DNA from 4 places in the Variovorax sp. AC194 genome. Region 1 is predicted to be linked to each of the others. Evidence: predicted binding sites of a transcription regulator. Region 1 holds the regulator's gene; each other region holds the start of a gene.

Region 1 (7,735 bases):
CTTCAGGATGCGGTCGATCGTCACGAAATCGGTCACGCCTTCGCCCACGATGCGCAGCGCCTCGGTGCCGTAGCCGCGGCCCGCGTGGTTGACGATGAAGCCGGGCGTGTCCTGCGCCTGCACCGCGCTGTGGCCCATCTGCACCGCGTAGCCGGCCAGCTGCTTGCAGACCTCGGGCGCAGTCTTGAAGCCCGCCACCACCTCGACCACCTTCATGAGCGGCACGGGGTTGAAGAAGTGAAAGCCCGCAAAGCGCTCCGGATGCGAGAGTCCGGCCGCGATGGCCGTGACCGAGAGCGACGAGGTGTTGGTGACCAGCGTGGCCGTCGGGCCCACCACGGTCTCGATTTCACGGAAGAGCTTGCGCTTGACCTCGAGGTCTTCGATCACCGCCTCGATCACGAGGTCGCAGCCGGCGAGCGCCTGGATCGAGTCGACGGCCTGCACGCGCGCGATCTGCGCATCGCGGGCCGCGGCCTCAAGCTTGCCCTTTTCGTGCAGCTTGTTCCACTGGGCGATGAGGGCTTCGCGTCCGCGCTCGGCGGCGCCTGCAAAGCTGTCGAGAAGCAGCACTTCGCTGCCGGCCTGCGCGGCGATCTGCGCGATCCCGCGACCCATGGCGCCAGCGCCGATGAGCCCGATCCTTTGGTAGTTCACTGTCATTTGATGAAGATTTTCGCTGGTTGAGTGGTATGGGGGCCTGACGCGCAGGTGCTGGCCGAGAGCGGCTGGCGGGCGGCTGGCGAGCGTCGGCAGCCTCCGATTTTGCAATCCCGCGCGGGCGATGCGTCCCGGGTCTTACGCGGGGCCGCTTTTTTCAGGCCGGACGACGGCTGCGGTCGATGGCCACGCTCAGGCTGATGGCCAGCAACAGCAGCGCGAGGCCGACCCGGCTCATCCACGGCGCCGCGTCGTTCGCCAGCAGCCAGCCGCCCAGCCCCGCGCCGACGGCCTGGCCGATGTAGATGCCCGAGCTGTTGAGCGCCACGGAGCCCGGCGCGAGCGCGGGTGCGAGGCCCACCAGCCGCGCCTGCTGGGCCGAGTTGGTGGCGAAACAGCCCAGGCCCCAGGGCACGATCACCACGGCCAGCCAGGCGAGCGTGCTCGCGAACGGCCACAGGAACAGGCTCAGCGCGATCAGCGAACTCGTCAGCAGCACCATGCGGCCGGCGCCCGCACGATCGATGAAGCGGCTGACCACCATGTTGCCGATCAGCCCGAAAGCGCCGAACAGCGCCCACATCAGGCTCAGCGTGTTGGCGTCCGCGCCGAAGCTCTGCTTGAGCACGGGGCCGAAATAGCTGAACAGCACGAACTGCCCCGAGCCCTGCAGCGCCGTGACCAACACGATGCCCATCAGCACGGGGCTGCGCAGCACGCGCGACCACGCAGCAGCCGTGAGCGCGGCGGGGCGGATGCCGGTGGGCAGCGTGAGCCAGATCGACGCCGCACTCACGATGCTGAGCATCGCGATGGCCATGAAGGCCATGCGCCAGCCGAGGTGGCCGCCGATCAGCGCACCGATGGGCAGGCCCAGCACCGAGGCCATCGACCAGCCGAGGAAGACGAAGGTGACGGCGCGCCCGCGGTGTTCCGGCGGCACCAGCATGCCGGCGCAGGCCGCGGCTTGCGGCGTGAAGATCGCGGGTGCGATCACCGTGAGCATGCGCACCGGCAGCAGGGTGCCGAAGCTCGGCATGAGCGTGCAGAGGGCGTGTCCGGCGGCGTACCAGAGGAGCGTGAGGGCCAGGAGCTGGCGGCGGTCCCAGCCTGCGACGAGGGCGGCGAGGAGCGGTGCGCCGAGGCACATCACGATCGCTGCCGCGGTGATCAGCTGGCCCGCCGTCGCAGCGGTGACGGAAAGCGAGGCGCTGATCTCGTTGAGCGTGCCGGGCACCACCATCACGCCCGTGCCGATCACGAAATTGCCGGCCAGCAGCGCCCAGAGCGCGCCCCGGGGCGCAGGCCGACTCATGGAATCACCGGCGAACCTGCAGCGCGCCGGGATTCACGATGTTGGTGGGATTGCCCTTGATGAAGCTCACGACGTTGTCGAAAGCCTGACCGAAGTAGCTCTCGTAGCTGTCCTGCTCCACGTAGCCGATGTGCGGCGTGCAGATGCAGTTTTCCAGGCGCAGCAGCGCGTGGCCCTGCAGCGGCGGCTCGCTTTCGAACACGTCGATGGCTGCGAGGCCCGGGCGTCCGCGATTGAGCGCGGCGAGCAGGGCATCGGCCTCGACCAGTTCGGCGCGGGAAGTGTTCACGAAGAGCGCCGTCGGCTTCATGCGCGACAGGTCTTCGAGCGTGACGAGGCCGTTGGTTTCCTCGTTGAGCCGCAGGTGCACCGAGAGCACGTCGGCCGCGGCGAAGAACTCGTGGCGGTTCTGCGCGACCTGGAAGCCGTCGGAGCGCGCCTTGGCGCAGCTCGCCTCGCGTCCCCAGATCACCACCTGCATGCCGAAGGCCTGTCCGTAGCGCGCGACCAACTGACCGATGCGGCCATAGCCCCAGATGCAGAGCGTCTTGCCCTTGAGCACCGAGCCGAGGCCGAAATTGGGCGGCATCGACGCCGACTTGAGGCCCGACTGCTGCCACGCCCCGTGCTTGAGGTTGCTGATGTACTGCGGCAGCCGGCGCATGGCCGCCATGATCAGCGCCCAGGTGAGTTCGGCCGGTGCCTGCGGAGAGCCCGTGCCCTCGGCCACCGCCACGCCGCGCTCGGTGCAGGCATTGACGTCGATGTGGCCACCGACGCGCCCGGTCTGCGAAATGAGCTTGAGCTTGGGCAGCTTCTCGATCAGCTGGCGCGAGATGTGGGTGCGCTCGCGAATCAGCACGATCACGTCGGCGTCCTTCAGGCGAACCGACAGTTGCCCGATGCCCTTGACCGTGTTGGTGTAGACCTTGGCCGCGTACGCGTCCAGCTTGGCGGCGCAGCGCAGCTTGCGCACGGCGTCCTGGTAATCGTCGAGGATCACAATGTTCATGGCGTGCCATTGTGCCTCGCAGCATTGGGATGTCGCGCCAGTGAACGTTTGGATACCCACCCCGGGGTGCTTCTGGAGCGGTTCTCCCGGGGAAATGTCTCAGTGCAGACGGGTGGAGCGGGGCACCGAGCGCATGGTTTCCGCCGCTTCGAGCGCGGCCAGCCGGTCGAGCTCCGCGCAGACATCGGCCATGCGGCCCGAGATCACCATGCGGCTGCGGTCCTGGCTTTTTCCGTCGATCACGCGAACCACGCGCAGCGGGCGTGCCGGCGCTGTGGCGGTTGTCGTCGGTGCAGGCGTGCCTGCGGTGCGCGCGGTGCAGGCCGGGCGCACGGCCACGTAGCGCAGTCCGGCGGCGGTGTCGCTGCTGTCCCGGTGACGGGTGCGGCGGGCGGGCATCAGGCGGCTTGCAAGCGATTGCAGCGGCATCCAGAAATCAGCGATGGCGAGGAGGGCGATTCCCATGTGAACTCCAAAAAAGTCTGAGGTTGAACACAGGCAGGATTTCTTGAATCGGCCGCGACAGGGTGATGGCGACTTCGCGCCATACGCCCGCCACCTGTCGAGGCCGGATGGGGTGCTGCTGCAAGCAGGCCGCGAGGCCTACATCAGCATGGTGTTGCGGATGAGGCCGACCGCGAGGCCTTCGATTTCGAAGGGCTCACCGGGCTGCACGATGATGGTCGGGTAGTCGGGGTTCTCGGCGTGCAGCTCGATGACCTGCTTGTTGCGCTTCAGGCGCTTGACGGTGACTTCGTCGCCCAGGCGCGCGACCACGATCTGGCCGTTGCGCGCTTCCTTGGTGGCCTGCACGGCGAGCAGGTCGCCGTCCATGATGCCGGCGTCGCGCATCGACATGCCGCGCACCTTGAGCAGGTAGTCAGGCTGGCGCTGGAAGAGCGTGTTCTCGACGTAGTAGGTCTGGTCGACGTGCTCCTGCGCCAGGATGGGCGAGCCGGCCGCGACGCGACCGATGAGCGGGAGCGCCAGCTGCGCCATGCCGGGCAGCGACAGCGAGAACTGCCCGCCTTCGCGATGCCGCGTTTCGTTGAGCGAACGCAGCGCGTCGCCCTTGAGGCGGATGCCGCGGGAGGTGCCGCTGACAAGTTCGATGACGCCCTTGCGTGCCAGCGCCTGCAGGTGCTCTTCGGCGGCGTTGGCCGACTTGAACCCCAGCTCGTTGGCGATTTCGGCGCGCGTGGGCGGCGCACCGGTGCGCGCGATGGCGCTCTGGATCAAGTCGAGGATCTGCTGCTGGCGGGCGGTAAGCTTCACGGCGAACTGCATATGTGGTTCCTTGCGGCACTGGCTAGATATCCAGTACCTGTATTTTTAACCAGTTTTTGGAAGTTGACAAGTCATGGCCCATTTGCCGTTGCCCGAAGTGCGTCGCGTGGTGGTCCTGGGCACCGGCGGGACCATCGCCGGAAAGGCCTCCAGCAGCGGCGACAACATCGGCTACACCGCCGGGCAGGTGGGCGTGGCGGACCTCCTGGGCGGCATCGATGCGCCCGAGGGCATCGCTTTACTGGCGGAGCAGGTGGCGCAGCTCGACAGCAAGGACATGTCGTTCGACATCTGGCAGAAGCTCGCGCAGCGCTGCGTGCATTGGCTCGCACAGCCCGACGTGGCCGGCGTGGTGATCAGCCATGGCACCGACACGCTCGAGGAAACGGCCTTCTTCCTTCACTCGGTGCTGGCGTCGGCGAAGCCCGTGGTGCTGACCTGCGCGATGCGCCCGGCCACGGCGCTCTCGCCGGACGGTCCGCAGAACGTGCGCGATGCGATCGCGGTCGCGGCGATGGTGGGCGCGCAGGGCGTAGTGGCGGTGTGTGCTGGCACGGTCCACAGCGGGGTGGATGTGCAGAAGGTGCACACGTACCGGCTCGATGCTTTCGCATCTGGAGATGCAGGGCCGATCGGCTATGTGGAAGAGGGCGCGGTGCGGCGCGTGAGAGAGTGGCCGGCTGCGCCGTCATCTCAATCGTCGAAGGCGCTGAGCACGTCCGGGCCTTGGCCTCGGGTCGAGATCGTCATGAGCCATGCCGGTGCGAGCGGCGCGATCGTCGATGCGCTACTGCGGGAGGGCGCGGAGGAACCAGTCCGCGGGCTGGTCATCGCCACCACCGGCAATGGCACCGTGCACCACGCACTGGAAGCCGCGGCGCTCAAGGCACAGGACGCCGGCATCGCGGTGCTGCGCGCGACGCGTTGCACCAGTGGCCGCATCCTGCCGAAGCCCGATGACCGGCTGCGCGATGCAGGCGCGCTCACGCCCGTGAAGGCGCGCATCGCGCTGATGCTGGAACTGCTGGGGAAATAAATAGCCGCCCCGTCGAAGGGCGGCGGGAATCAGCTGCTCAGTGCCGCCAGGGCGCGTTGCGTGATTTCGTCGACCGTGCCGACGCCCTTGATGGCGCGGTACTTCGGCGCGGCGGCCGGATCGGCCTTGGCCCAGGCCGAGTAGTAGTCGACCAGCGGGCGCGTCTGCTGGCTGTACACCTCGAGCCGCTTGCCCACGGTTTCTTCCTTGTCGTCCTCGCGCTGGATCAGGTCTTCACCGGTCACGTCGTCCTTACCTTCGGTCTTGGGCGGGTTGAACTTGACGTGATACGTGCGGCCCGATGCCGGGTGCGAGCGGCGGCCGCTCATGCGTTCGATGATGTCGCCGAAGGGCACGTCGATCTCGAGCACGTAGTCGAGCTTGACGCCCGCGGCCTTCATGGCATCGGCCTGCGGAATGGTGCGCGGGAAACCGTCGAACAGAAAACCACCGGCGCAGTCGGGCTGGGCGATGCGCTCTTTCACGAGGTTGATGATCAGGTCGTCGCTCACCAGCGCGCCCGCGTCCATGACGGCCTTGGCCTGCAGTCCGAGCGGCGTGCCGGCCTTGACGGCGGCGCGCAGCATGTCGCCGGTCGAGATTTGGGGGATGCCGTATTTCTGGCAGATGAAGGCCGCTTGCGTGCCTTTGCCCGCCCCGGGCGCGCCCAGCAAAATTAGTCTCATGGTGTCCTCGGACGGTTCTTAGATTTTGTGTCACGCCCAGCGTCGGCCCGAGGGCTGGGCAAGGCGGATTTCACGTCGAGGATAGCATGCGCCTCCGTAGGGAATTCCCTCCGTGGCGCACGTCTTAAGGGGCTGGCCTGGAGGCAAAGACGGCACGTACGCGCGCCAGATCCTCGGGGGTGTCGATGCCCGGCCCGGGCGCGACATGGCTCACGTGCACCGCGATGCGATGCCCATGCCAGAGCGCGCGCAATTGCTCGAGTGCCTCGGTCGCTTCGACCGGCGCCGGCGGCAGCGACGGAAATTTCCGCACGAAACCCGCGCGGTAGCCGTAGATGCCGATGTGGCGCAGCGGCGCGGGCGTGGGCAGCACGGTCGGCGCCGCGCCGTTGGCAGAGCCATCGCGCCACCAGGGAATCGGCGCGCGGCTGAAGTAGAGCGCGTTGCCCTGCGCGTCGAGGACCGCCTTCACCACGTTCGGGTTCATGAAATCGCCCAGCGAGTCGATCTCGTGGGCCGCTGTGCTCATCGCCGCTTCGGGATGCAGGGCCAGCGCTGCGGCCACGGCATCGATCAGATCGGGGTCGATCAGCGGCTCGTCGCCCTGCACGTTGACGACGATTTCGTCGCCATCGAGGCCCAGTTGCTCGCACGCTTCGGCCAGCCGGTCGGTGCCGCTCGGGTGGTCTTGGCGCGTGAGGATGGCCTCGACGCCGTGCACCTTGCAGGCCGTAACGATGGAGGCATCGTCACCGGCCACGACCACGCGCGATGCGCTGGACTGGCCGGCCCGCTGCGCCACGCGCACGACCATCGGCAGGCCCGCGATATCGGCCAGGGGTTTGTTGGGCAGCCGCGTGGAGGCCAGTCGTGCCGGCACCAGGACGGTGAAGCGCACGGGGCCGGTCACAGACCCAGCTCTTCGTCGGACAGCGTGCGCGCCTCGTTCTCGAGCAGCACCGGGATGCCGTCGCGCACCGGGTAGGCCAGGCGTGCGCTGCGGGAGCACAGCTCCTGCTTCTCGGCGTTCCAGGTGAGGGGGCCCTTGGTCACGGGGCAGACGAGCAGTTCAAGCAGCTTGGTATCCATCGGTCGATGATAGCTTTGCGTCGAGCGCGGCGAAGAATTCCGGGGCAGGTTCGAAGTGCAGCGGAACGGCCAGTGCGTCCGGCGTCTTGCGCCACAGCTTGACTGCATCTTTCTCGGTGCAGAGCAGGGTGTATTCATTGCCGGGGGGGCGCTGCCACGCGTCGAAGTCGTGGTGATCGGGCAATGCGATGGTCTCGGCGAGCGTGAGGCCGCGCGCACGCAGCATCTCGAAGAATCCTTCGGGTCGCGCGATGGCCGCCAGTGCGATCAGCGGCGTGCCTGCCAGGGTCTCCAGGGGAACGCGCTTTCCGTCGCTTGCGACCGCATCCTGGGCGAGGCTGCGGGTGGCGGTGTAGCCGCCAGCAAGTGCGGGCCGCTCGCCGCTGTGGAGCACCAGGTCGCAACGACGTGGCCAGGGCTCGCGGAGCAGGCCCGCAGGCAGCAGCCAGCCGTTGCCGATGCCGCGATCGTCGAACACGCAGATCTCGATGTCGCGTGCCAGCGCCAGGTGCTGCAGGCCGTCGTCGCTCACGATCACCTGCGTGGCCGGATGCCGGGTCAACAGCGCGCGCGCGGCCTCGATGCGTTGTCGCGCAACGAAAACCGGGGCGCCCGTGGCGTGGCGAATCAGCGCTGGCTCGTCGCCGACA
Region 2 (7,735 bases), 2.6 Mb from region 1:
GGCGCTCGCGGGCGATCCGCCGAACCCGATCGACCCGCCGACCGGCTGCCGCTTCCACCCGCGCTGCTCCATCGCGGCGCCGGTGTGCAGCCAGGTCGTGCCCGAGCGCATCGCGATGAATTCGCAGCATGCGGTGAGCTGCCTGGTGCACGAGCCGGGCAGCGGGCATCCGATGGCACAGCCGCAACCCTTTCAAAGGCAGGCCGCATGAGCGCAGCAGCGACGACGCAAACCCCCGGCCCCAGCCCCATGGTGCGGCTGCGCGACCTCAGCGTCACGTTCAGCGGCGGCCGCAAGCCCGTGCATGCGGTCAGCGGCGTGAGCCTGGAAGTGCAGCGCGGCGAAGTGGTCGCGCTGATCGGCGAATCGGGCTCGGGCAAGAGCGTGACGCTGCGCACGCTCCTGCGCCTGCACCCCGAGCGCCGCACGCGCATGGGCGGGCAGGTGGAAGTGGCGGGCCGCGACGTGCTCGCGATGCCGCAGCGCGAGCTGGCCGGCTTCCGCGGCAAGGTCGCCTCGATGATCTTCCAGGAGCCGCTGCTCGCGCTCGACCCGGTGTACTCGGTGGGCGCGCAGATCGTCGAGTCGATCCGGCGCCACGAGTCCGTGCGCCAGGCCGAGGCGCAAGCGCGTGCGCTGGCCCTCTTCGAGCGCGTTCGCATTCCGAGCCCCGAGCGACGGCTTGCGGCCTATCCGCACGAGATGTCGGGCGGCATGCGCCAGCGCGCGATGATCGCGCTCGCCCTGGCCTGCAAGCCGCAGTTGCTGCTGGCCGACGAGCCGACCACCGCGCTCGATGCCACGGTGCAGATCCAGATCCTCCTGCTGCTGCGCGAGCTGCAGCGCGACCTCGGCCTCTCGGTGATCTTCGTCACGCACGACATCGGCGCGGCCGTCGAGGTGGCCGACCGCATCGCGGTGATGTATGCGGGGCGCATCGTCGAGGAGGGCACGGCGCGCGAGCTGATCCGCTCGCCCCGGCATCCGTACACCATCGCACTGCTCAAGAGCCGGGCGCACGGGGCGCTGGCGCGCGGCACGCGGCTGGAGACCATCGGCGGTGCGCCGCCCGATCTTTCGGCCTTGCCGCCGGGCTGCGCCTTTGCCGACCGCTGCGCGCTCGCGAGCGATGCCTGCCGCGCCGCGCAGCCGCCGGTGATCGAACTGGCGCCGAACCACCGTGTACGCTGCATCCACACGGCGGCCGCCGCGGCCCTTGCGCCCGTGCTGGTTGCCTGAATTTCTCCTTCTCATTCATCGCCATCGCCATCGCCATCGCCATGCCATTGCACGACCCCGCCCACGCCTTCGTTCCCTACCCCGATGCGCCGGTGCCGCGCGCGGGCACCGGCCCTTTGTCGGACCTGAGCTTCGCGGCCAAGGACCTGTTCGACGTGGCCGGCTACCCCACCGGCGGCGGCAACCCGATCGTGCTGGCGATGTCGGGCATCAAGACCCGCACCGCGCCCACGGTGCAGAAGCTGCTCGATGCCGGTGCGCGCTTCGCCGGCAAGACCGTGACCGACGAGCTCGCGTTCTCGATGAACGGCAACAACGCGCACTTCGGCGCGCCGCTCAACGGCGCGGCGCCGCTGCGCATCACGGGCGGCTCGTCGTCGGGCTCGGCCTCGGCGGTGTCTTCGAATCTGTGCGACTTCGCGCTCGGCACCGACACCGGCGGCTCGGTGCGCGCGCCGGCCAACCACTGCGGCCTGTACGGCCTGCGCCCGACGCACGGCCGCGTGAGCCTGGAAGGCGCGCTCGACCTCGCGCCGAGCTTCGACACCTGCGGCTGGTTCGCGCGCGATGTCGGCACCTTCGCGCGCGTGGCCGACGTGCTGCTGGGCGCCGACGCGGCCCCCTTGGCCGCCCTGCCCGAGCGCGTGCGGCTGCTGCGGCCCGACGACGTGTGGGCGCTGGCTGCGCCCGCCGCGACGGATGCGCTCCAGGCTGCGGCCGACCGCGTGCAAAGCCTGCTCGGCCCCGCGCAGGGCACGACGGTGGCGATGGAATCCTTCGACGCGATGTACTGGCACTTTCGCTACCTGCAATCGCGCGAGGCCTGGCTCACCGACGGCCCGCTGATCGAGCGCTACGCGCCGCCGCTCGGCCCCGGCGTGGCCGAGCGCTTCGCGTGGTCGCGCGAAGTGACCGATGCGCAGGTGGCGACGGCACGCGTCTTCCGCACGGCCTTTCGCGCGCACCTGAGCGACCTGCTCGGCACCGACGGCGTGCTGCTCCTGCCGACCATGCCCGACATCGCGCCGCTGCGCAGCGACAGCGAGGCCTCGCTGGAGGACTACCGCAACCGCGCGATCCGCATGCTGTGCATCGCGGGGCTGGCGGGCTTTCCGCAGCTCTCGATGCCACTGGCCACGCGCGAGGGCGCGCCGCTGGGCCTTTCGCTGCTCGGGCCGGCGGGGTCGGACCGGTCGCTGGTCGCGTTGGCCGAGCGCATCGCCGGGTAGCGGAGGGTAGTGCAGGGTCGTCCAGCCTGGGTTAGCCTGACGCTCCCACGTCCTGCACAAAAGCCCCATGCCGAACACCACCCAGACCACTCAGGTCACCACCCCCAAGGAAATCGCCGCCTCGCTCACCGAATTCTGGTCGCCGCGCGTCGTCGCCGAAGTCGACGATGCGTACATCAAGGTCGCCAAGGTCCACGGCTCGCTCGCGTGGCACAGCCATGACGACGAAGACGAGCTGTTCATGGTGCTCAAGGGGCACCTGCGCATCGAGATGGAAGCCGGCCCCGTCGAACTCGGCGAGGGCGAGATGTTCGTCGTGCCCAAGGGCGTGCGGCACAACCCGGTCGCCGACGAGGAATGCCACCTGATGCTGATCGAGCGCAAGACCACGCTGCACACCGGCAGCACGGTCACCGAGAAGACGCGCTCGCTGGCCGAGCAGTTGCGTCCGGTCTGAGCTCTAGCTGGTCATGACGCGGGCGGGCTCCCGCAGCCGGCAGACCTCGCAATCGACACCCGCCGCAGCCCGCTCGATCACCACGAAGTCCCCCGCATCGACCGCGAGCAGCGCGTGGTGCCAGGTGCCGGGCGCGAGCACCACGCCTTGATGCCCGTCGGTGACGAAGGCCGCGAGGTCGCTGTGCGACACAGGCGCATCGCCGGCCCGGGCCACCACGATCACGAAGCGGCGCTCGCCCAAGGGCACGAAGGTCTGGCTGCCCAGCGCATGCCGTTCCATCTCCGTGACCTCGTGCGGAAAGCTGCGCGCCTGGGCGCGGAACAGCGCGAGCAGCGGCCGGCCGCCTTCGGCATCGAGTTGCAGATCGCCGAGCAAATCGAACCGCCGTGCGTTGCCGCCGTTGATCGGACGGCCTTCGCCGGCCGGCGCGCCGATCACGGTGCCGTAGGGCGCGAAGGCCTTCGGTGTCAGCGGCTGCGCAACGCGCAGCGCGGCGGCGGGTGATTCGTCGTTCATGGCGCAGTTGCAGCAGAAACCGTGCCGCGCGCGCGTTCGAGGTCATCCAGCCAGCGGGCATAGGCTTCGGCGCGCTCGCCGTCCGCGAGGCGCAGCAACGCGGAAGGATGCAGGGTCACGAACACGGGCCGGCCATCGCGGCGCTCATGCAGCCACGCCCCGCGCTCGGCCTGCACCGCCACCGGCCGGCCCAGCAACGCGCGCGCCGCGGTCGCGCCGAGCGCCACCAGTCCCTGGGGCCTCACGAGCGAGATCTCGCTGTCGAGCCAGTGCGCGCAGGCGTCGGCCTCGCGCTGCGCCGCGGTCTTGTGGATGCGGCGCTTGCCGCGCAGCTCGTACTTGAAATGCTTGACGGCATTGGCCAGGTAAACGCTCTCGCGCGCCCAGCCCAACTGCGCCATCGCGCGGTCGAGCAGTTGGCCGGCCGGGCCGACGAAGGGGCGGCCGGCCAGGTCTTCTTGGTCGCCGGGTTGTTCGCCGACCAGCATGTGCTGCGGCGCCAGCGGGCCTTCGCCGCACACGGCCTGCGTGGCGAGCGCGCCGATCGGGCAATCGCGGCAGGCGTGCGCGGCGGCGCGCAGTTCGGCCAGGTCGGCGGGCGCCACGCCATCGGCCGGCCGCAGGTGCAGCGGCATCGGCGCGCGGATGCGCCGCGCCGCCGTGGGCGGCGCATCGATCATCGACTGGCTGCGCGCCTGGGCCGCGTCCGTGAGCGGCTGGATCAGCGCGGCCTCGGGCAGGTTGTGCCAGTAGCGGCGCGGCATCTCGCGCCGCATCATCGCGACCTTCAACCGCGCCGGGTTGAAGATGTGCTCGTAGTAGGTGAGCCAGAGCTGCTCGCCCGCATCGGGCGGCGGCTTCTCTCGGCGGTCGGCGCCCTCGCCGAAAGCCAGCGCCTGGCCGTCCCACTCGACGCAGCGCTCGGGCGTGAGGATGGCCCAGCGCATCTGCGCAAAGCGGCGCGCGAAGAACGGCGCGTTAGCCTCCACGATGTGGTGGTCGGGCTCGAACCACGCGACGTGGCGCTCCAGGCCGTCTTCGCCCATGACCTTGGTGAAGCGCACGAAGGCGCGCATCTTGTGGATGTCGCGGTGCACGGCCTTGGCCATCTGCTGCGCCTGCAGCATGTCGGCATCGAGCGGGTCGTGTCGCAACGCGGGCTCGTGCGCGAGGCGCCAGAGCAGGCGGTACATCAGCGCGAAACGCTGCGGGTCGCGGTGCAGGATGACGTCGCCGCACAGCGCGACGAAGGAGGCGGGCACGGCGTGCGGCGCGCCAACGATGGGTGGTGCCGGCGCGGCGTCGTTCGCTTCGTCGAACAGTCCGGCACCCCGCTCCCCGTTCCATTCGACACGGTCCGGCGGCACGCCCTCGGTCAGCAACTGCCGCGCATGCCGACGGAAGGCGTCGAGATCGATCGGGTCATCGAGCCGCACGTGCATGGCGTCGCATTCAGAACAGCGACGCCTGCGCCGCTGGCGGCTGCGCAACAGGCGCCGCTGCAGCCATCGCGCCCGCCGCGGGCCGGTGCCCGTCGGCCACCACGAACGGCAGCACCTTGCGTGCCGGCACATGCAGCCGCCGCAGGTCGTCCGCGCGCACCCGGCGCACGCGCCGCGCCTGCAGCAGCCGCTCTACGGCTTTCACGCCGAGCCCCGGCACGCGCAGCAGCATCTCGCGCGGCGCGTGGTTCAAATCGACCGGAAAGCGCTCGGCATGCGCGAGCGCCCAGGCGAGCTTGGGATCGACATCCAGCCGCAGCAGGCCGTCGGGCGCGGCGACGATTTCCTGGTGCTCGAAGCCGTAGAAGCGCATGAGCCAGTCGGCCTGGTAGAGCCGGTGCTCGCGCATCAGCGGCGGCGCGACCAGCGGCAGCGCGCGCGCCGCATCGGGGATCGGGCTGAAGGCCGAGTAATAGACGCGCTTCAACTTGTAGGCACCGTAGAGCGTGGCGCTGGAGGCCAGGATGTGCCGGTCGTCGGTGGCGTCGGCGCCCACGATCATCTGCGTGCTCTGGCCCGCGGGCGCGAAGGGCGGCGGCTTCGCGGCAACGGGCGCCGCGCCGGGGAGCGCGCGGATCGGCACCACGCGGCGCGCCTCCTCGCGCGTGTCGTCGATGCGCAGGCGCAGCCGCGCCATCGAGCGGCGGATCGCGCTCTCGTCCTTCTCGGGCGCGAGCGCCTGCAGGCCCTCGGTGGTGGGCATCTCGACGTTGATGCTGAGCCGGTCGGCATAGCGGCCAGCGCGCGCGATGAGTTCGTCGCTCGCGTCGGGAATGGTCTTCAGGTGGATGTAGCCGCGAAAGTCGTGGTCCTCGCGCAGCTGGCGCGCCACCTCGACCACCTGCTCCATCGTGTGGTCGGGCGACTTGATGATGCCGCTCGAAAGAAACAGCCCCTCGATGCAGTTGCGGCGGTAGAAATCGAGCGTGAGCTGCACCACCTCCTCGACGCGGAACCGCGCGCGCGGCACGTTGCTCGATGCGCGGTTGACGCAGTAGAGGCAGTCGTACTGGCAGTGGTTGGTGAGCAGCACCTTCAGCAGCGAGATGCAGCGGCCGTCGGGCGCGTAGCTGTGGCAGATGCCGGCGCCCTCGGTCGATCCGATGCCGCGCCCGCCCAGCGAATCGCGCGGCTGCGAGCCACTGGACGCGCACGAGGCGTCGTATTTGGCGGCGTCCGCAAGGATGGCGAGTTTGCGCTGGAGGTCCACGGGAGGTTCGAGCTGGAAAATACTGTATGAATATACAGTTTTCAAATCCCCATGTCGGAAGAAGGCGCAAGCTGGCCGCGTTGCATTGCGCAGGGGCCGACCCCTCGGCTACCCTCGGCGGCAGATGACGTCACCTGCCCCCAGCGATACCGCAACCCCCCGCCTGATTTCCCCGAGCCTCGCCGACGGCGGCCTCGCGGCCACATTCACGACGCCCGACGGCGCGCCGGCCTTCGCAGTGCGCTGGCACGGCACCGTCTACGGCTACCTCAACCAATGCCCGCACGCCGGCGGCCCGCTCGATTTCGAAGGCCAGGTCCTCGAAAGCTCCGGCCGCTTCCTGATGTGCGCGCGGCACGGCGCGATCTTCGAGCCGGACACCGGCAAGTGCGTCGGCGGCCCCTGCCGCGGCGCGCGGCTCGCACCGCTCGCGGTCCGCGAAGAAGCGGACGGCAGCGTGTGGCTCACCGATTGACAACAACCACCCCTGGAAAACACATGCGTACCCTCTCCCTTTCGACCCTCGCCGTCGCAGCCCTCCTCTCCGGCTGCGGCGCCATGGCGCCGGCCACCGGCGGCAAGACCCCGACCGGCCTGAAGGTCACCTCGACCGCCTTCGCCGACAACACCGTCATCCCGGCCGAACATGCGGGCGTGGGCGACTGCGGCGGCAAGAACGTCTCGATGCCCGTGGCATGGACGCAGTTGCCCGCCAAGGCGAAATCGGTCGCCGTGCTGCTGTCGGACCCGGACGGCGCGCTGGGCCTGGGCGTCTCGCACTGGGTGGCCTACAACATCCCGGCCGAGCGCGGCCAGTTGAAGGCGAACGAGACGGGCGGCTTCACCGTGGGCCCGAACGTGGCGGGCGCGGCGGCCTACCGCGGCATGTGCCCGCCCGTCGGCGACCATCCGCACCACTACGTGCTGACCGTGGTGGCCTCCGACCTCGCGCCGGGCGCGCTGCCGGCGGGGCTCACGCGCGATGCGCTGCTCGCGGCGCTCAAGGGGCACGCGCTGGGCGGGCAGAGCGTGGTCGGGCTCTACAGCCGCTAAAGTCGCAGGCTCCTTTCACGTCACACATGCGCAGCGATGCGCATCCACCGATGCGCCGCTTCACCGCACTCCTGGCTCTTCTTCCCATCGCGCTCATCGCCGCCGGCTGCGCCTCCTCGCGGCCCGCGCCGCGCGTCAGCTTCCTGGGCGATGGCGTCTTCAAGTCGCCCACCGCACAAGACGCCGAGGCCTACTGCCGCAACTTCGGCGCGCCGCTGCGCTACCTCGACCCGAAGGCGGCGCGCCTGGCGCCCGACAGCGAAGTCACCTACCGCTGCGACTGAGCGACTGACTGACCGCCCGGCTGCGCGCCGGCCGCCCGCACCCGCTCCAGGATGAAGTCGATGAAGGTGCGGATTGCGCGCGTGTGCTGCCGGTTGGGCATGTAGAGCATGAACATCTGCGTGCCGAAGATGGACAGGCGCCAGTCGTCCAGCGTGGTCAGCACCTCGCCCTTGCGCACGTCTTCCTGCACCACGTAGTCGGGCACGAGGCCGATGCCCAGGCCCGCGAGGATCGCCTGGCG
Region 3 (7,735 bases), 1.3 Mb from region 1:
CCGCCCGCGCCCGTGACCGAGCCCGCGGCACCGCCCCCCGCAGCCGCGCCGGCACCTTCCGCAGATCCGGCCGCAAGCGCGCCGTCGCCTGGCGCTTCGTCGGCCCTGGACAACGCGAACGCAGCGACGGAAGCCGCGAAGAAGAACGAAGCACCCAAGCAATAAGCCGGGTCTTCACACAGCAGAAAGCCGCCCCAGGGCGGCTTTTCTACTTGGATCTTTGACAGGTCAGCTGGCGGTCAGACATCCAGCCAGGGCGAGCCCTCGGCGGCGGTGGCGGTAAGCATTTCCGCCTCATGTCCGCCCAGCGCCTCGGCCATCAGGCGCCGCACGATGTCGGGCCGGTTGTTCTGCTCGCTCAGGTGCGCCGCAACCACGTGGCGCAGGCCCTCATGACGAATTGCGCGCGCGATGTCGGCTGCCGCTGAATTCGACAGATGCCCGTAGTTGCCCCCCACGCGCAGCTTGAGGAAGGGCGGATAGGCCGAGCCGGCCAGGAGGTCGCTGTCGTGATTGAACTCGAGCAGCAGCGCATGCACGCCAGCCAGGCGGTTCAGGACGTGCGCGGTGGCGTGCCCGAGATCGGTCAGCACGCCGAGCGTGCGCGCACCGTCGGTGCAGCGCAGCTGCAGCGGCTCGCGCGCATCGTGCGGCACGGTGAAGGGCTGCACGCCGATGTCGCCGACCGCGAATTCCGCATCGTCGCGCGCCAGGTTCAGCCGGCCTTCGAAATCACGTCCGCCCGTGGCGAGCCAGGTGCCTTCGCTCATCCAGACGGGAATGCGGTTGCGCCGCGAGAGCGTGTGGGCGCAGCCGATGTGGTCGCCGTGCTCGTGGGTGATGAAGATCGCGTCGATGTCGGCGGCGGCGAGGCCCGCCAGGGCCAGCCGCTGGTCGAGCTGCCGGATGCCGAAGCCGCAGTCGACCAGGAGCCTGGAGGTGCGGCCGCCGCTGGTCGCTTCGACCAGCGCGGCATTGCCCGTGCTGCCGCTGCCGAGGCTTCGGAAGCGGAGCATGCGGGTTACTTCAGGTCGTCGGCGATGACCTTGACGATGCGCTGCGCGTTGGCCGAGCTTTCGGGCGCGCCGGCTTCATTGAGCACCGAGACGGTGGTCGATTCGCCCTGGCTCTTCACGAGGATGCGGAACTTGATCGGCTTTTCGTCCTTGGACGAGCTGCTGAACAGCTTGCCGAAGAAGCCTTCTTCCTTCTTGTCGGGGTTCGGCGTCACGTAGCGCACGAAGTAGATGCCGGCGCTGCGGTCGCGGTCTTCCACGGTGAAGCCGGTGCGGTCGAGGGCGAGGCCAACGCGGCGCCATGCGCGGTCGAACCCTTCGCTGATCTGCACCACGGGCTGGTTGCCCACGCTGGCGATGGTGGCGGTCTTCGCCGGTGCCGAGGTGGCGGCCAGGATCTTCGACTGCTCTTGCGAGACGCCCAGCTTGACCATCAGGCGGCGCAGGAATTCGGTTTCCAGTTCAGGGTCGCTCGGGCGCGGCTGCCACACGGTCTGGTCCTGGCGCGAGTTGTTGTAGACCTCCTGCATGCCGCGGTGGCTGATGAAGATCTCGGTGCCGTTCGTCGTGCGTTCGATGCGGGTGCGGAAGCGGTCGAGTTCGCCGGTCGAGTAGACCGAGTCGACCAGCTTGCCCAGCGTGCCGCGGATGATGTCCTGCGGCAGCTTGGCGCGGTTCTCGGCCCAGTCGGTTTCCATGATGCCCAGGTTGCGCTGCTCGGTGGTCAAGAGGAACCCGCTTTCCTGCCAGAAGTCCTTCACCGGGTCCCAGAGCTGGTCGGGCGTGCGATTGACGACGATCCAGCGCTGCGTGCCTGCGCGCTCCATGCGCACGTCGCCGATGTTGGAGACGGCGGTGGGAACACCCGGTGCGTTCGCGACGCCGGCCTGGTATGCGTTGGCGGTGACTGCGCCGCCGGGCACTGCGTAGCGGTTGTCGCGCGAGAGCTGCGACAGGTCGGGCGGGACTTCGAGCGTCGGGGCCTTGCCGGCGCTCTTGTAGTCGATCTTGTCGCTCTCGAGCACGGAGCAGGCGGCGAGGCTGGCAACCAGGGTGGCCAGCAGTGCATATCGCGAAAGTTGCGAAAGGTTCTTCAACGTCGTCTTCCTTGTTGGAATGGTTCGGTCAATCTATGGGCCGCAGTGCCCGCCATCTCTGAGCACAGTTCGGGCAAAAGGTTGCTTAACCTTGTTGCGGCCAGGGAAACATCAAATCGCGAGGCGTGTACTGGGAGGGCGCTCAGTCCTTGAGCAAGCCGGTGGCGCGCAGCGCACCCTCGACCGCCGGACGGCTGGCTTCACCGAGTTCGGTGAGCGGCAGGCGCAGGGTGCCACCGCAGAGGCCCAGCCGGGCCATGGCCCACTTGAGCGGAATCGGATTGGGTTCGACGAACAGGTTGCGGTGCAGCGGCATGAGCTCGAACTGGATCTGCATCGCGCGCTTCACGTCGCCGGCAAGCGCCGCCACGCACAGCTCGTGCATCTTGCGCGGCGCGATGTTGGCCGTGACGCTGATGTTGCCCTGGCCGCCGCACAGCATGAGCGCGACGGCGGTCGGGTCGTCGCCCGAATAGACGGCAAAGTTCTTGGGCAGGTCGCGAATGAGCCACTGGGCGCGTTCGATGTTGCCGGTGGCTTCCTTGATGCCGATGATGCCGGGCACTTGCGCCAGGCGCAGCACGGTGTCGTGCGCCATATCGGCGACGGTGCGGCCGGGCACGTTGTACAGCACGACGGGCAGGTCGCCCACGGCCTCGGCGATGGCCTTGAAGTGCTGGTACTGGCCTTCTTGCGTCGGCTTGTTGTAGTAGGGCACGACCTGCAGCTGCGAATCGGCGCCCACGCCCTTGGCGAACTTGGCCAGCTCGATCGCTTCTTTCGTCGAATTGGCGCCGCAGCCGGCCATCACGGGCACGCGGCCCTTGGCTTGCTCGACCGAGACGCGGATGATTTCGCAGTGCTCTTCGACGTCGACCGTCGGCGATTCGCCGGTGGTGCCGACCACGCCGAGGCAGTCGGTGCCTTCGTCGATGTGCCAGTCGATGAGTCGCCGCAGGGCGGGGTAGTCGACACTGCCGTCGTCGTGCATCGGCGTGACGAGCGCGACGATGCTGCCTGTCAGTTGCTCCAAGGGGGAATCTCTTTGTCGGTGGACGAAAGCGCCGATTCTACTTACTCCGGGCCCCGCCAAGACAGCCGGCCCTGTCCCCTCAGTTTCCCTTCAGGAGGGCGCGCAGGGGCTGGCCGGTCACCGGGGCCGACGGGCGGATGGCGGCAATACGCTGCACGAAGCGGGCCGGTTCGGCCAGGAACCCGTCCTCGTAGGCCACCACGCGCAGATCCCGGCAGGCGGCCAGCAGCTCGCCGGGCTGCAGCAGGAAGTCGGCCCGCGACGGCTTGCCCACGGTTTCGTTGCCCGTGGCGAAGGTCTCGTAGAGCAGCACGCCGCCGGGGGCCACGGCGGCCACGATGTCGGCCATGCGGGCGCGCCACAGGTAGTTGGTGACGACCACTGCCCCGAAAGACTGGCCCGAGAAAGGCCAGGGGCCGGATTCGATGTCGGCCATGACGGTCCGGCCGAAGGCGCCTGCTGCCCCAATGGCTTCCGGCGACCGGTCGACGCCCGTCACGGGGTGCCCGCGCCCGGCAAACCACTGCATGTGCCGGCCCGAGCCGCAGGCCACGTCGAGCACGGTCGCATCGGCGGCCAGCAGGTGCGACCAGCGCACGATCCATTCCGAAGGCGCACCCGTTCCGTGCGATGGCGCTGCATCTTTCATGGCAGATCGGCCCGCCTCAGAAGCACGACCACACCTGGTCGACCAGCGTCACGAGAAATTCCGGAGGGGTATAGAGCATGAATACGCCCCCCAGCGCCGCCAGCACGGCCGCGAGCCAGCCGGCGTGGGCGAGGTGGTGGCGCATCTGCGAGGTCATGGTCCGATTGTCCGCAATCAGCCCGGCACCGCCGCCGGTCCGGTCCCGCGGGCGATGGCGTGTTCCTTGACCGGCAGGTTGATCAGCGCCGCGAACACGCCCAGCGCGATCGCGATGTACCAGACGATGTCGTAGCTCCCGGTGGTGTCGTACAGGTAGCCGCCCAGCCACACGCCCAGGAACGAGCCGACCTGGTGGCTCAGGAACACGAAGCCGCTGAGCATCGACAGGTGCGCCACCCCGAAGATGCCCGCCACGATCGCGTTGGTCGCGGGCACGGTCGAGAGCCAGAGGAAGCCCATCGCCGCCGAGAACACGTACACGCTGACCGGCGAGATCGGCACGATCAGGAACAGCGCGATCGACACCGCCCGCGCGAAGTAGATCACCGCGAGGATCTTGCGTTTGGCCAGCGTCTGCCCCAGCAGCCCGACCGTGTAGGTGCCGAACACGTTGAAGAGCCCGATCAGCGCCAGCGCATAGCCGGCCACGTCGGCCGACAGGCTCCGGTCGCGCAGGTACGTCGGCATGTGGATGCCGATGAACGCCAGCTGGAAGCCGCAGACGAAATAGCCCGCCATCAAGAGGCCGAAGCTCGGGTAGCGGAAGGCTTCGCCCACCGCCTGCAGCACCGACTGCTCACGATGGCCGGCCAGTGCCTCGCGCCGCGGTTCGCGCAGGCCGAAGGCCAGCGGCACGATCACCAGCACCAGCACCGCGAGCACCGCCAGCGCGGTCTGCCAACCCAGATGGCCGATCAGGCGCCCCTCGATGGGCGCCATCAGGAACTGGCCGAACGAGCCGGCCGCCGCTGCCACGCCCATCGCCCAGGAGCGCCGCTCGGCCGGAATCTGCCGCCCGATCACGCCGTAGATCACCGCGTAGGTGGTGCCGGCCTGCGCCGCGCCGATCAGCACGCCCGCGCTCAGGGTGAACAGCAGCGGCGTCGGCGAATGCGCCATGCCCAGCAGCCCCAGCCCGTAGAAGATCGCCCCGCCGATCAGCACCCGGAACGCGCCGAACCGGTCGGCCAGCATGCCCGCGAACACACCGAAGATGCCCCACGAGAGGTTCTGGATCGCCAGCGCGAAGGAAAAGGTCTGTCGGCTCCAGTCCTGCGCCTGCGTGATCGGCTGCAGCCAGAGCCCGAAGCCGTGGCGGATGCCCATCGAGAGCGTGACGATCATGGCGCCGCAAAAGAGCACTTGCTTGATCGATAGGGTGGGCGTTGGAGCTTGCATGCCGTCGAATGTAGCCACTTGCGTGCTGCGGCAGGCGGGCGGGCGGCCGAAGCCATTGATGATTTATCGGGGCCGTTTCAATGCGCATCCGGCATCAAAGCGCCTGCTGTATGGGTATCCAGTTGTTTGGTGGCGACTGACTACAATCCGCCCCCATGGCGACTTCCCCCAAGACATCCTCAGATTCCGCTTCCGGCTACTCGGAAGGCTCCATCCGCGTGCTCAAGGGCCTCGAGCCCGTCAAGCAGCGCCCGGGCATGTACACCCGGACCGACAACCCCCTGCACGTCATCCAGGAAGTGCTCGACAACGCCGCCGACGAGGCGCTGGCCGGCCACGGCAAGAAGATCAAGGTCACGCTGCACGCCGACAACTCGGTGAGCATCGAGGACGACGGCCGCGGCATCCCGTTCGGCTTGCACCCCGAAGAAAAGGCCCCGGTGATCGAGCTGGTGTACACCCGCCTGCACGCCGGCGGCAAGTTCGACAAGGGCTCGGGCGGCGCCTACAGCTTCTCGGGCGGCCTGCACGGCGTGGGCGTGTCGGTGACCAATGCGCTGTCCAAGCGGCTCGAAGTCACCACCCACCGCGAAGGTTCGATCGCCAAACTCACCTTCAGCGGCGGCGACGTGATCGAGCCACTCGAGATCCGCAAGCTCGAAGCCGGCGAGCGCAAGCAAGGCACCACGGTGCGCGCCTGGCCCGACGCCAAGTACTTCGAGACCGCCGCGCTCCCGATGAGCGAGCTCACGCACCTCCTGCGCAGCAAGGCCGTGCTGATGCCCGGCGTGAGCGTCACGCTCACGGTCGAGAAGACCAAGGACACGCAGCAGTGGCTCTACAAGGGCGGCCTGAGCGACTACCTCATGCAGACGCTCAACGGCGACCCGGTGATCCCGCTTTTCGAGGGCAGCGGCCATGCCGACAAGAACGCCGACAACTTCGCCGAAGGCGAGGGCGCCGACTGGTGCGTGGCCTTCACCGAAGACGGCCAGCCGGTGCGCGAGAGCTACGTCAACCTGATCCCCACCAGCGCCGGCGGCACGCACGAGAGCGGCCTGCGCGACGGCCTCTTCACCGCCGTGAAGGGCTTCATCGAGCTGCATTCGCTGCTGCCCAAGGGCGTGAAGCTGCTGCCCGAAGACGTGTTCGCGCGGGCTTCGTATGTGCTCAGCGCCAAGGTGCTCGATCCGCAATTCCAGGGCCAGATCAAGGAGCGCCTGAATTCGCGCGACGCGGTGCGGCTGGTGTCCAGCTTCGTGCGCCCCGCGCTGGAGCTCTGGCTCAACCAGCACGTCGACTACGGCAAGAGGCTGGCCGAGCTGGCCATCAAGGCCGCGCAGACCCGCCAGCGCGCCGGCCAGAAGGTCGAGAAGCGCAAGGGCTCCGGCGTGGCCGTGCTGCCCGGCAAGCTGACCGACTGCGAGAGCAAGGACATCAGCCACAACGAAGTCTTCCTGGTCGAGGGCGACTCGGCCGGCGGCAGCGCCAAGATGGGCCGCGACAAGGAAAGCCAGGCCATCCTGCCGTTGCGCGGCAAGGTGCTCAACACCTGGGAAGTGGAGCGCGACCGGCTCTTCGCCAACACCGAAATCCACGACATCTCGGTGGCCGTGGGCGTCGATCCGCACGGCCCGAGCGACACGCCCGACATGAGCGGCCTGCGCTACGGAAAGATCTGCATCCTCTCCGACGCCGACGTGGACGGCTCGCACATCCAGGTGCTGCTGCTCACTTTGTTCTTTCGCCATTTTCCGAAACTCATCGAAACCGGCCACGTGTATGTCGCCAAGCCGCCGCTGTTCCGCGTCGATGCGCCCGCGCGCGGCAAGAAGCCGGCCTCCAAGGTCTACGCGCTCGACGAGGGCGAACTCACCGCCACGCTCGACAAGCTGCGTAAAGACGGCGTGCGCGAAGGCGCCTGGAGCATCAGCCGCTTCAAGGGCCTGGGCGAGATGAGCGCGGAACAATTGTGGGAAACCACGCTCAATCCCGATACCCGGCGCCTGATGAAGGTCCAGCTGGGACGCTTCGACTTCACATCCACCCAGGGCGAGATCACCAAGCTCATGGGCAAGGGCGAAGCGGCCGCCCGGCGCGAGCTGATGGAACTGCGCGCCGACGACGTCGATATCGACGTCTGATTTCCCGGACCCGAGGCATTCTTCACGACAGGGCATGAACAGGCACCAGATCATCTGCGGTTCGTTGGCATGGGCTTGCGCCGCGGGCGCGATCCTCATGGTGGCGCGCGCCCATCCGGTGGTCACGCCGCCGGACATGCTCTTTGCCGGCCTCGTTGTCCTGCTGGCAGTGCTGTTCGTCTGGATGGGCTGGTGGGACGACGCGGCCAACGACGGCCCCGAACCCAGCTGGCTGGAGCGCGCCGTGGCCACCGGGTGGCTGTGGATGCGCCGGATCGTCTGCTGGACCGCGGCCGCCGCCTTTCTCGCGGTCGCCGTGAGGCTGCTCGCCGATGGCATCGAAGTGCGGCAGGTGCCGTTCTTCCTCGCCGCGGTGATGCTGGGCGTGCTGCTGATCT
Region 4 (7,735 bases), 3.1 Mb from region 1:
GCTTGCTCTCCTCGGTCACCGTGGCGGGCTTGCCGCGCGCGGCGTTGGCGATGGCAATGGCCTCTTGCTCGTTCCAGACGCGGTCGGCGCGCTGCTCGGCATCGGGCTCGCCGTTGGCCAGCAGGGGCGCGTTGGCCTTCTTCCAGTCGGGGTTGAACCACTTGCCCGGGTACTGGCCGGCCTCGGCCGCGAAGCTGCCGTGGATTTCCCAGTAGTCGCGCGAGACGAACTTGCGGATCTGCTCCTCGCGCTCCACGACGACGGAGAGCGTCGGCGTCTGCACGCGGCCCACGGTCGTCAGGAAGAAGCCGCCGTCGCGCGAATTGAATGCCGTCATGGCGCGCGTGCCATTGATGCCCACCAGCCAGTCGGCTTCGGAGCGCGAACGCGCCGCGTCGGCCAGGCCCTGCATCTGCTTTTCGGTGCGCAGCGCATCGAAGCCGTCGCGGATCGCCTGCGGCGTCATCGACTGCAGCCACAGGCGCTTGACCGGCTTGCCCAGCGGGCTCTTGCCGCCGGCGTACTGCTCGATCAGGCGGAAGATCAGTTCGCCCTCGCGGCCCGCGTCGCAGGCGTTGATCAGTTGCGTCACGTCCTTGCGCTTGGCCTGCTTGACCACGGCGTTCAGGCGCGTCTTGGTCTTGTCGACGGGCTTCAGGTCGAAGTGCGGCGGGATCACGGGGAGGTTGGCAAAGCTCCACTTGCCCCGCTTGACGTCGAACTCCTCGGGCGCCTGGATTTCGACCAGGTGACCGACAGCGCTGGTCACGACATAGCTGTCGTTCTCGAAATGCTCGTCGTGTTTGTCGAATTTGCCGGCCACGGGCGTGAGTGCGCGGACGATGTCCTGCGCCACCGACGGCTTTTCTGCGATTACCAACGTCTTTGTCATCTAAGGGCTCTCTATACTCTGCGGCTTCCCGCGTGCACACGCGCACACGCGCATGTGTGCATATTCAAACTAACAGACTTCGGCGATGCCTTCCAAATCCCCACTTTCCGCCGGCCGCCGCATCCAGATGCGACGCTCGGATGTCCACGGCAACGGCGTCTTTGCCCTGCAGGACCTGGCCGAAGGCGAAACGCTGATCGAATACAAGGGCGAGGTCATCAACTGGAAAGAGGCGCTGCGCCGCCATCCGCACGACCCGGCCCAGCCGAACCACACCTTCTATTTCCACATCGACGACGGCCGCGTGATCGACGGCAACGTCAAGGGCAACGACGCCCGGTGGATCAATCACTCGTGCGAGCCGAATTGCGAGGCCGACGAAGTCGATGGGCGCGTTTATATCAAGGCACTGCGCAACATCGCTGCAGGAGAAGAGCTCAATTACGACTACGGCCTGATCATCGACGAGCCCTACACGGAAAAGCTCCTGTCCGAATTTCCTTGCTGGTGCGGCTCCGAGCAGTGCCGCGGCACGCTGCTGACTCCCAAGGATGAGGACGAAGAAAAGAAAAAAAAGAAGAAGGCCAAAAAGAAGGCCGAAAAGAAAAAGGCCGAGAAAAAAGAGGCCAAGAAAGCCGATAAGAAATCGGACGCCAAATCCGAAAAGAAGGCCGATAAAAAAACCGACAAGAAGAAGTCCAAGAAGGACTGAGCATGGGCAACACCACGGTCGCCTGGCACGAAGACCGGATCGCCGCGTCCGTGGCGCCGCTGCTGCCCGGGTTCGCGGTCGAGGCGGTGGCCGAAATCGATTCCACCAACACCGAGTTGATGCGCCGCGCGCGTGCCGGCCGCACCGAGCCCGTGCTGCTGGTGGCCGAGCGGCAGACCGCGGGCCGCGGGCGCCTGGGCCGCGCATGGCAGAGCGCGCAGCCGGGCGACGCGCAGGCATCGCTCCTGTTCTCGCTGGGCCTGCCGCTCGCGCCGGCCGACTGGTCGGGCCTGTCGCTCGCCGTAGGTGTCAGCGTGGCCGAGGGGCTCGACCCGTCGGGCGCGCACAAGGTCGGCCTCAAGTGGCCCAACGACATCTGGGTGAACGACCGCAAGCTGGTCGGCATCCTCATCGAAACCGCATTGCCGCACGCCGGCGGGCCCGCTGCGCAGCGCTACGTGGTGATCGGCATCGGCATCAACATCGGCGCGCGCGAGTCCGACGGCATGCGCACGCCGCCCGCCTGGCTGCACCAGTGGCGCCCCGACGCGACCGCGCCCGAGGTGCTGCGCGAACTGGCCGAGCCGCTGGTGCGCGATGTGTTGGCCTTCCAGGCGCAGGGCTTCGCGCAGTTCGCCGAGCGCTTTGCGGCGCGCGACGTGCTGCGCGGCCGCGAGGTGGTGCTCAGCGACGGCACGGCCGGTGTCTGCGAAGGCGTGGCCTGGAGCGGCGAGTTGCAGGTGCGCACGGACGCGGGATTGCAGACCATCACGAGCGACGAAGTGAGCGTGCGCCCTCGCGGCATGGCTTTCTGAACAACACCCATGAAACTGCGCCTGGCATTGATCGTCCTGCTGCTGGCCAACGCCGGCTACTTCCTGTGGGCACGCGGCGACCTGGTGGGCTTCGGCCTCGCGCCGGCGAGCCTCAACGAGCGCGAGCCGCAGCGCATGGCGCGGCAGATCAAGCCCGAGTGGGTGCAGGTGCGCAAGGACGCGAAGGCGGGCGCGCCCGCGCCCTGACCGGACCGTCCCCTCTTACGGAAGCGCCCCGCTCTCGAAGCGCACCGTGAAGCGCGCACCCGGTGGATGCTTGCCGGGGTGCGCATCCTCCAGCTTCACCTGCGCGTGGTGCTGGTTCGCGATCTCCCGCACGATCGGCAGGCCCAGCCCCGAGCCGTCGGCTTCGTTGCCCAGCACGCGGTAGAAGGGCTCGAACACCAGCTCGCGGTCGGACTCGGCGATGCCCGGGCCGTTGTCCTCCACCTGCAGCAGCAGCACATGGCCGAAGGGGTCGGCCAGCACGCGCGCGGTGATAACGCCGGGGTGATCGGGCGTGGAGGGCGTGTAGTTGATCGCGTTGTCCACGAGGTTGCGCACCAGCTCCTTCAGCAGCGTCGGGTTGCCTTCGAACATCACGCCGGGCGCGCCGGCCTCGGCGCCGTCGTAGCCCAGGTCGATGCGCTTTTCGATCGCGCGCGGCACCGCTTCGCGCACCACCTCGATCGTGAGCCGCGCGAGGTCGCAGGGCTGGCGGTGCGTGTTGGCGCTGTTGCCCTCGGCGCGCGCGAGCGAGAGCAGCTGGTTCACCGTGTGCGTGGCGCGCACGCTGGCGCGGCCGATCTGCTTGAGCGATTGCTTGAGCTCATCGGCGTTGGCCCCTTCGCGCTGCGCCAGGTCGGCCTGCATGCGCAGGCCCGCGAGCGGCGTCTTGAGCTGGTGGGCCGCGTCGGCGAGAAAGCGCTTCTGCGTGTCGATGGAATCGTTGAGCTTGTTCAAGAGCTCGTTGACCGACGACACCAGCGGCACCACTTCGAGCGGCACCGACGATTCATCGAGCGGGCTCAGGTCGCCGGGCCGCCGCTCGCGGATGCGCGCTTCCACCACCGACAGCGGCTTGATGCCGCGCACCAGCGCGAGCCAGATCAACAGCACCGCGAGCGGCAGGATCGCGAACTGCGGCAGCAGCACCCCCTTGATGATCTCGATGGCGAGCACCGACTGCTTCTCGCGCGTCTCGGCCAGTTGCAGCAGCGTGGGCGGCACGTCTTCGACGCCGCTGGCGATCCACAGCGAGGCCACGCGCACTTCCTTGCCATGCAGGGCGCTGTTGTGCAGGAAGACCTGGCCGGGGGGCAGCGGCTCGTCCAGGCCGGGCATCGGGAGCTCGCGATCGCCGCTGAGCAGCGTGTCGTGGCCGTCGAGCAGCTGGTAGTACACGTGGCCGGCGTTGTCGGCGCGCAGGATCTCGCGCGCGGGCTGCGAGAGCACGAACTGCGTCTGCCCGTCCTTCACCGTCACCAGTTCGGCCAGCGCCTTCACGTTGTGTTCGAGCGCGCGGTCAAACGGCGCGTTGGCGATGCCCTGCGCCACCAGCCAGGTGACGCCGATGCTCACGGGCACCAGCAGCAGGAGCGGCGTGAGCATCCAGTCGAGGATCTCGCCGAACAACGAGCGCTGCGCGCGCTGGAACAACTTCATCGGACCGAGCCCTTCGGCATGCCGCGCACGTGGCGCAAATCGCGCACGTGGTGCATTCGGCGCATGCGGGGCGGCTGCGCCACCGTCACTGGATCTTTTCGAGGCAGTAGCCCAGGCCCCGAACCGTCGCGATGCGCACGGGGCCCTTCTCGATCTTCTTGCGCAGGCGGTGGATGTAGACCTCGATCGCGTTCAGGCTCACCTCTTCGCCCCATTCGCAGAGGCGATCGACCAATTGGTCCTTGCTCACGAGGCGGCCGGCGCGCTGCAGCAGCACTTCGAGCAGGCCGAGCTCGCGCGCCGAGAGTTCGATCATCTTGCCGTCGATGGTGGCCACGCGGCCGGCCTGGTCGTAGACCAATGGCCCGTGGCGGATCGCGTTGCTGGTGGCGCCCATGCCGCGACGAGTGAGGGCGCGCACACGCGCCTCGAGTTCCTGCAGGCTGAAGGGCTTGGCCATGTAGTCGTCGGCGCCGTGGTCCAGGCCCTTGACGCGTTCTTCCACGCTGTCGGCCGCGGTGAGCACCAGCACGGGCAGTTGCGAGCCGCGGGCGCGCAGGCGCTTGAGGATCTCGATGCCGTGCAGGCTGGGCAGGCCCAGGTCCAGGATCAGCAGGTCGAACTCGCTGTGCGTCATGAGCGCGGTGTCGGCCTGCGAGCCGTTGGCCACATGATCGACCGCCGCGCCCGAGGTGCGCAGGCTCCGCAGCAGGGCATCGGCGAGCACCTGGTCGTCTTCGGCAATCAGTATTCGCATGAGCCACCTCCGGCCGGTTCGGGCGCCGTGCGGGCGCCATTCACATTTGTCTCTCCGGGCGAGTCTAGCCCGCTGTGTAGGCTTCCAGACCGATGGTTACCACGGTGGCGATCTCGTCGCCGACGCTGCTGCGGAACTCGCGCTCGGCCTGCGTCACGGCGCTGCGAAAGGCGTCGAGCCAGGCCAGGCCGTCGGCGGTGAAGAGCACGCGCCGCGCGCGCGCATCGAGCGGGTCGGGCCCGCGCGTGACCAGCCCCCAGGCCTCGCACTGGTCCACCAGCGCGCCCATCGCCTGCTTGGTCATGCCGGCGCGCTCGGCCATTTCGGTGAGGCGCGAACCCTCGCGCGCCAGATGCCGGGTGATGTGGATGTGCGCGGCGCTCACCTGGGCGCGCGCGGCGAGGTTCGAGAGGGCGAGCGGCACATCGACGTCGTGCGCCATCAGCTCCAGCACGCGCTCGTCGAAACGGCGCATCGCATGGCCCAGCAGGCGGCCCAGGTGGGTCTGGCGCCAGGCGTCGGGATCGGTCGGGAAAGCGGCTTCGGCCATGGCACCAGATGGTAAATCAAACTGACTAAAAAATGGGTTTACGGAAACCCATCAACCCCTACACTACTGTTCAAGCATCCAGCCTGTGATTAAAAGCAGATGGATTGAAACCAGACACAAACCGTTGATTTTCAAGGAGATTTCCACATGGACGCAGTCGTCAAGGGCGCAAGCATCTCGGTCGCCAACAGTGAAAAGGCCAAGGCTCTTCAAGCCGCGCTGGCCCAGATCGAAAAGCAATTCGGCAAGGGCACGATCATGCGGCTGGGCGAAGGCGAGGCGCTGGAAGACATCCAGGTCGTCTCCACCGGCTCGCTCGGCCTGGACATCGCCCTGGGCGTCGGCGGCCTGCCGCGCGGCCGGGTGATCGAGATCTACGGCCCGGAATCCTCGGGCAAGACCACGCTCACGCTGCAGGTCATCGCCGCCATGCAAAAGCAGGCCGGCACCTGCGCTTTCGTCGACGCCGAGCACGCGCTCGACGTGCAGTACGCCCAGAAGCTCGGCGTGAACCTGTCGGACCTGCTGATCAGCCAGCCCGACACCGGCGAGCAGGCGCTCGAGATCGTCGATTCGCTGGTGCGCTCGGGCGCCGTGGACCTGATCGTCATCGACTCGGTTGCCGCGCTCACGCCCAAGGCCGAAATCGAAGGCGAAATGGGCGACTCGCTGCCCGGCCTGCAGGCTCGCCTGATGAGCCAGGCGCTGCGCAAGCTCACGGCCACGATCAAGAAGACCAACTGCATGGTCATCTTCATCAACCAGATCCGCATGAAGATCGGCGTGATGTTCGGTTCGCCCGAAACCACCACCGGCGGCAACGCGCTGAAGTTCTACGCCTCGGTGCGCCTGGACATCCGCCGCATCGGCACCATCAAGAAGGGCGACGAGGCCATCGGCAACGAAACCAAGGTGAAGGTGGTGAAGAACAAGGTGAGCCCCCCGTTCAAGACGGCGGAGTTCGACATCCTGTTCGGCGAGGGCATCAGCCGCGAAGGCGAAATCATCGACATGGGCGTCACGGCCAAGATCGTCGACAAGTCGGGCGCCTGGTACGCCTACAACGGCGAGAAGATCGGCCAGGGCCGCGACAACGCCCGCGAGTTCCTGCGCGAGAACCCCGAGCTGTCGCGCGAGATCGAGAACAAGGTGCGCGAGTCGCTGGGCATTCCGCTGCTGGCCGCCGATGCAGGCTCGGAGCCCGAGAAGGCCGAGAAGCCCGCCAAGGCGCCCAAGGCCGACAAGGCGGCTGAGTAAGTTCGATCGGGCGGCCTTTCAGGGGCCGCGCGAGCGGTCCTGGTCCTTCGAATGGCTTTCGGTGCTCCTTCCCTCAAAGGCCGCGCGCTGCGGCTCCTGAGTCAGCGGGAGCACTCGCGCGCGGAGCTGGAGCGCAAGCTCGCGAAGCACGAAGAAGAACCCGGCACGCTGGCCAAGGCGCTCGACGAACTGGTCGCCAAGGACTTCATCAGCGAGCCGCGCGTGGTGGCCTCGGTGCTGAACCAGCGCGCGGCCCGGTCGGGCGCGCTGCGGGTGCGGCAGGAACTGCAGGCCAAGGGCATTGCGCCCGAGGCCATCGCCGAGGCGGTGGCCAGCCTGCGGGACACCGAGGTCGAACGCGCCACGGCCCTCTGGCGCCGCCGCTTCGACGCGCCGCCGGCCGATGCGAAGGAGCGGGGCAAGCAGATGCGATTCCTGATGGCGCGCGGTTTCTCGGGCGCCGTCGTGTCCAAGGTGCTCAGGAGCGATTTCGATGAACCAACAGCAGACGAATGAAGACCGCGGCGCGCAGTCGCGCGTCATCGTGCAGCGCGTGGCCTGCGAGTGGCGCCGTGCCTACCGGGTCGCCGCCGATCCGGCGCGCCTGCCCGACTGGGCCAGTGGCCTCGCCAAGAGCGCGCTGCTGCCGCAGGGCGACCACTGGATCGTGCGCACGCCCGAGAGCGGCGATGCCCGCATGCGCTTCGCGCCCGCCAATGACCTGGGCGTGCTCGACCACTGGGTCGCACCCGAGGGCGTGCCCGAGGTCTATTTGCCGTTCCGCGTGATCGGCGTGGCGCCCGATGCCTGCGAGCTGCAGTTCACGCTGCTGCGCCAGCCGCACATGGACGATGCGGCCTTCGAGCGCGATGCCGCGTGGATCGCGCGCGACCTGCAGTCGCTCAAGCGGCTGCTCGAAGCGGGCTGAGCCGATCACGCCTGCGGTGCGGCGCGGCAGGGCGGCGATGGCATGATCTGCGGCGACCGGCGTCGCATGCGCCGGTTTTCCAAAAAAATCCCGGAGGAGCCCTCATGCCATCTGAACCTGTCAGCCAACCGTCTCTCGTCCGCACCGGCGCCAAGGCCG

What was found. Region 1 encodes LexA, which represses DNA repair genes until DNA is damaged. Its sites were predicted from a motif close to ACTGTATNNNNATACAGT; they were not measured.
Region 2: a site for LexA is predicted at 6,178-6,195, ahead of ACZYRS_RS28845 (putative DNA modification/repair radical SAM protein). Genes of this name have one in related genera too.
Region 3: a site for LexA is predicted at 5,299-5,316, ahead of ACZYRS_RS22575 (DNA topoisomerase IV subunit B). Genes of this name have one in related genera too.
Region 4: a site for LexA is predicted at 5,457-5,474, ahead of recA (recombinase RecA). Genes of this name have one in related genera too.

The regions. Positions count from the first base shown of each region.
Region 1 covers NZ_OZ409823.1:3,442,793-3,450,527, forward strand. The annotation lists gene ACZYRS_RS16495 (3-hydroxyacyl-CoA dehydrogenase) at 1-663, opposite strand, end outside; gene ACZYRS_RS16500 (MFS transporter) at 818-1,975, opposite strand; gene ACZYRS_RS16505 (D-2-hydroxyacid dehydrogenase family protein) at 1,980-2,987, opposite strand; gene ACZYRS_RS16510 (hypothetical protein) at 3,087-3,452, opposite strand; gene lexA (transcriptional repressor LexA) at 3,591-4,274, opposite strand; gene ACZYRS_RS16520 (asparaginase) at 4,348-5,310, shown strand; gene adk (adenylate kinase) at 5,340-5,996, opposite strand; gene kdsB (3-deoxy-manno-octulosonate cytidylyltransferase) at 6,121-6,894, opposite strand; gene ACZYRS_RS16535 (Trm112 family protein) at 6,903-7,085, opposite strand; gene lpxK (tetraacyldisaccharide 4'-kinase) at 7,066-7,735, opposite strand, start outside.
Region 2 covers NZ_OZ409823.1:6,078,369-6,086,103, forward strand. The annotation lists gene ACZYRS_RS28815 (ABC transporter ATP-binding protein) at 1-211, shown strand, start outside; gene ACZYRS_RS28820 (ABC transporter ATP-binding protein) at 250-1,239, shown strand; gene ACZYRS_RS28825 (amidase) at 1,281-2,468, shown strand; gene ACZYRS_RS28830 (cupin domain-containing protein) at 2,536-2,925, shown strand; gene ACZYRS_RS28835 (ureidoglycolate lyase) at 2,929-3,444, opposite strand; gene ACZYRS_RS28840 (UdgX family uracil-DNA binding protein) at 3,441-4,886, opposite strand; gene ACZYRS_RS28845 (putative DNA modification/repair radical SAM protein) at 4,897-6,156, opposite strand; gene ACZYRS_RS28850 (Rieske (2Fe-2S) protein) at 6,281-6,631, shown strand; gene ACZYRS_RS28855 (YbhB/YbcL family Raf kinase inhibitor-like protein) at 6,655-7,209, shown strand; gene ACZYRS_RS28860 (hypothetical protein) at 7,260-7,493, shown strand; gene ACZYRS_RS28865 (LysR family transcriptional regulator) at 7,478-7,735, opposite strand, start outside.
Region 3 covers NZ_OZ409823.1:4,755,212-4,762,946, reverse strand. The annotation lists gene ACZYRS_RS22610 (hypothetical protein) at 1-165, shown strand, start outside; gene ACZYRS_RS22605 (MBL fold metallo-hydrolase) at 240-1,016, opposite strand; gene bamC (outer membrane protein assembly factor BamC) at 1,022-2,113, opposite strand; gene dapA (4-hydroxy-tetrahydrodipicolinate synthase) at 2,256-3,182, opposite strand; gene ACZYRS_RS22590 (class I SAM-dependent methyltransferase) at 3,226-3,795, opposite strand; gene ACZYRS_RS22585 (hypothetical protein) at 3,812-3,952, opposite strand; gene ACZYRS_RS22580 (MFS transporter) at 3,970-5,193, opposite strand; gene ACZYRS_RS22575 (DNA topoisomerase IV subunit B) at 5,349-7,337, shown strand; gene ACZYRS_RS22570 (hypothetical protein) at 7,372-7,735, shown strand, end outside.
Region 4 covers NZ_OZ409823.1:357,922-365,656, forward strand. The annotation lists gene ACZYRS_RS01710 (DNA topoisomerase III) at 1-892, opposite strand, end outside; gene ACZYRS_RS01715 (SET domain-containing protein) at 978-1,604, shown strand; gene ACZYRS_RS01720 (biotin--[acetyl-CoA-carboxylase] ligase) at 1,607-2,419, shown strand; gene ACZYRS_RS01725 (sporulation protein) at 2,429-2,626, shown strand; gene ACZYRS_RS01730 (sensor histidine kinase) at 2,642-4,084, opposite strand; gene ACZYRS_RS01735 (response regulator transcription factor) at 4,170-4,841, opposite strand; gene ACZYRS_RS01740 (MarR family winged helix-turn-helix transcriptional regulator) at 4,906-5,391, opposite strand; gene recA (recombinase RecA) at 5,539-6,648, shown strand; gene recX (recombination regulator RecX) at 6,700-7,164, shown strand; gene ACZYRS_RS01755 (SRPBCC family protein) at 7,142-7,576, shown strand; gene ACZYRS_RS01760 (hypothetical protein) at 7,681-7,735, shown strand, end outside.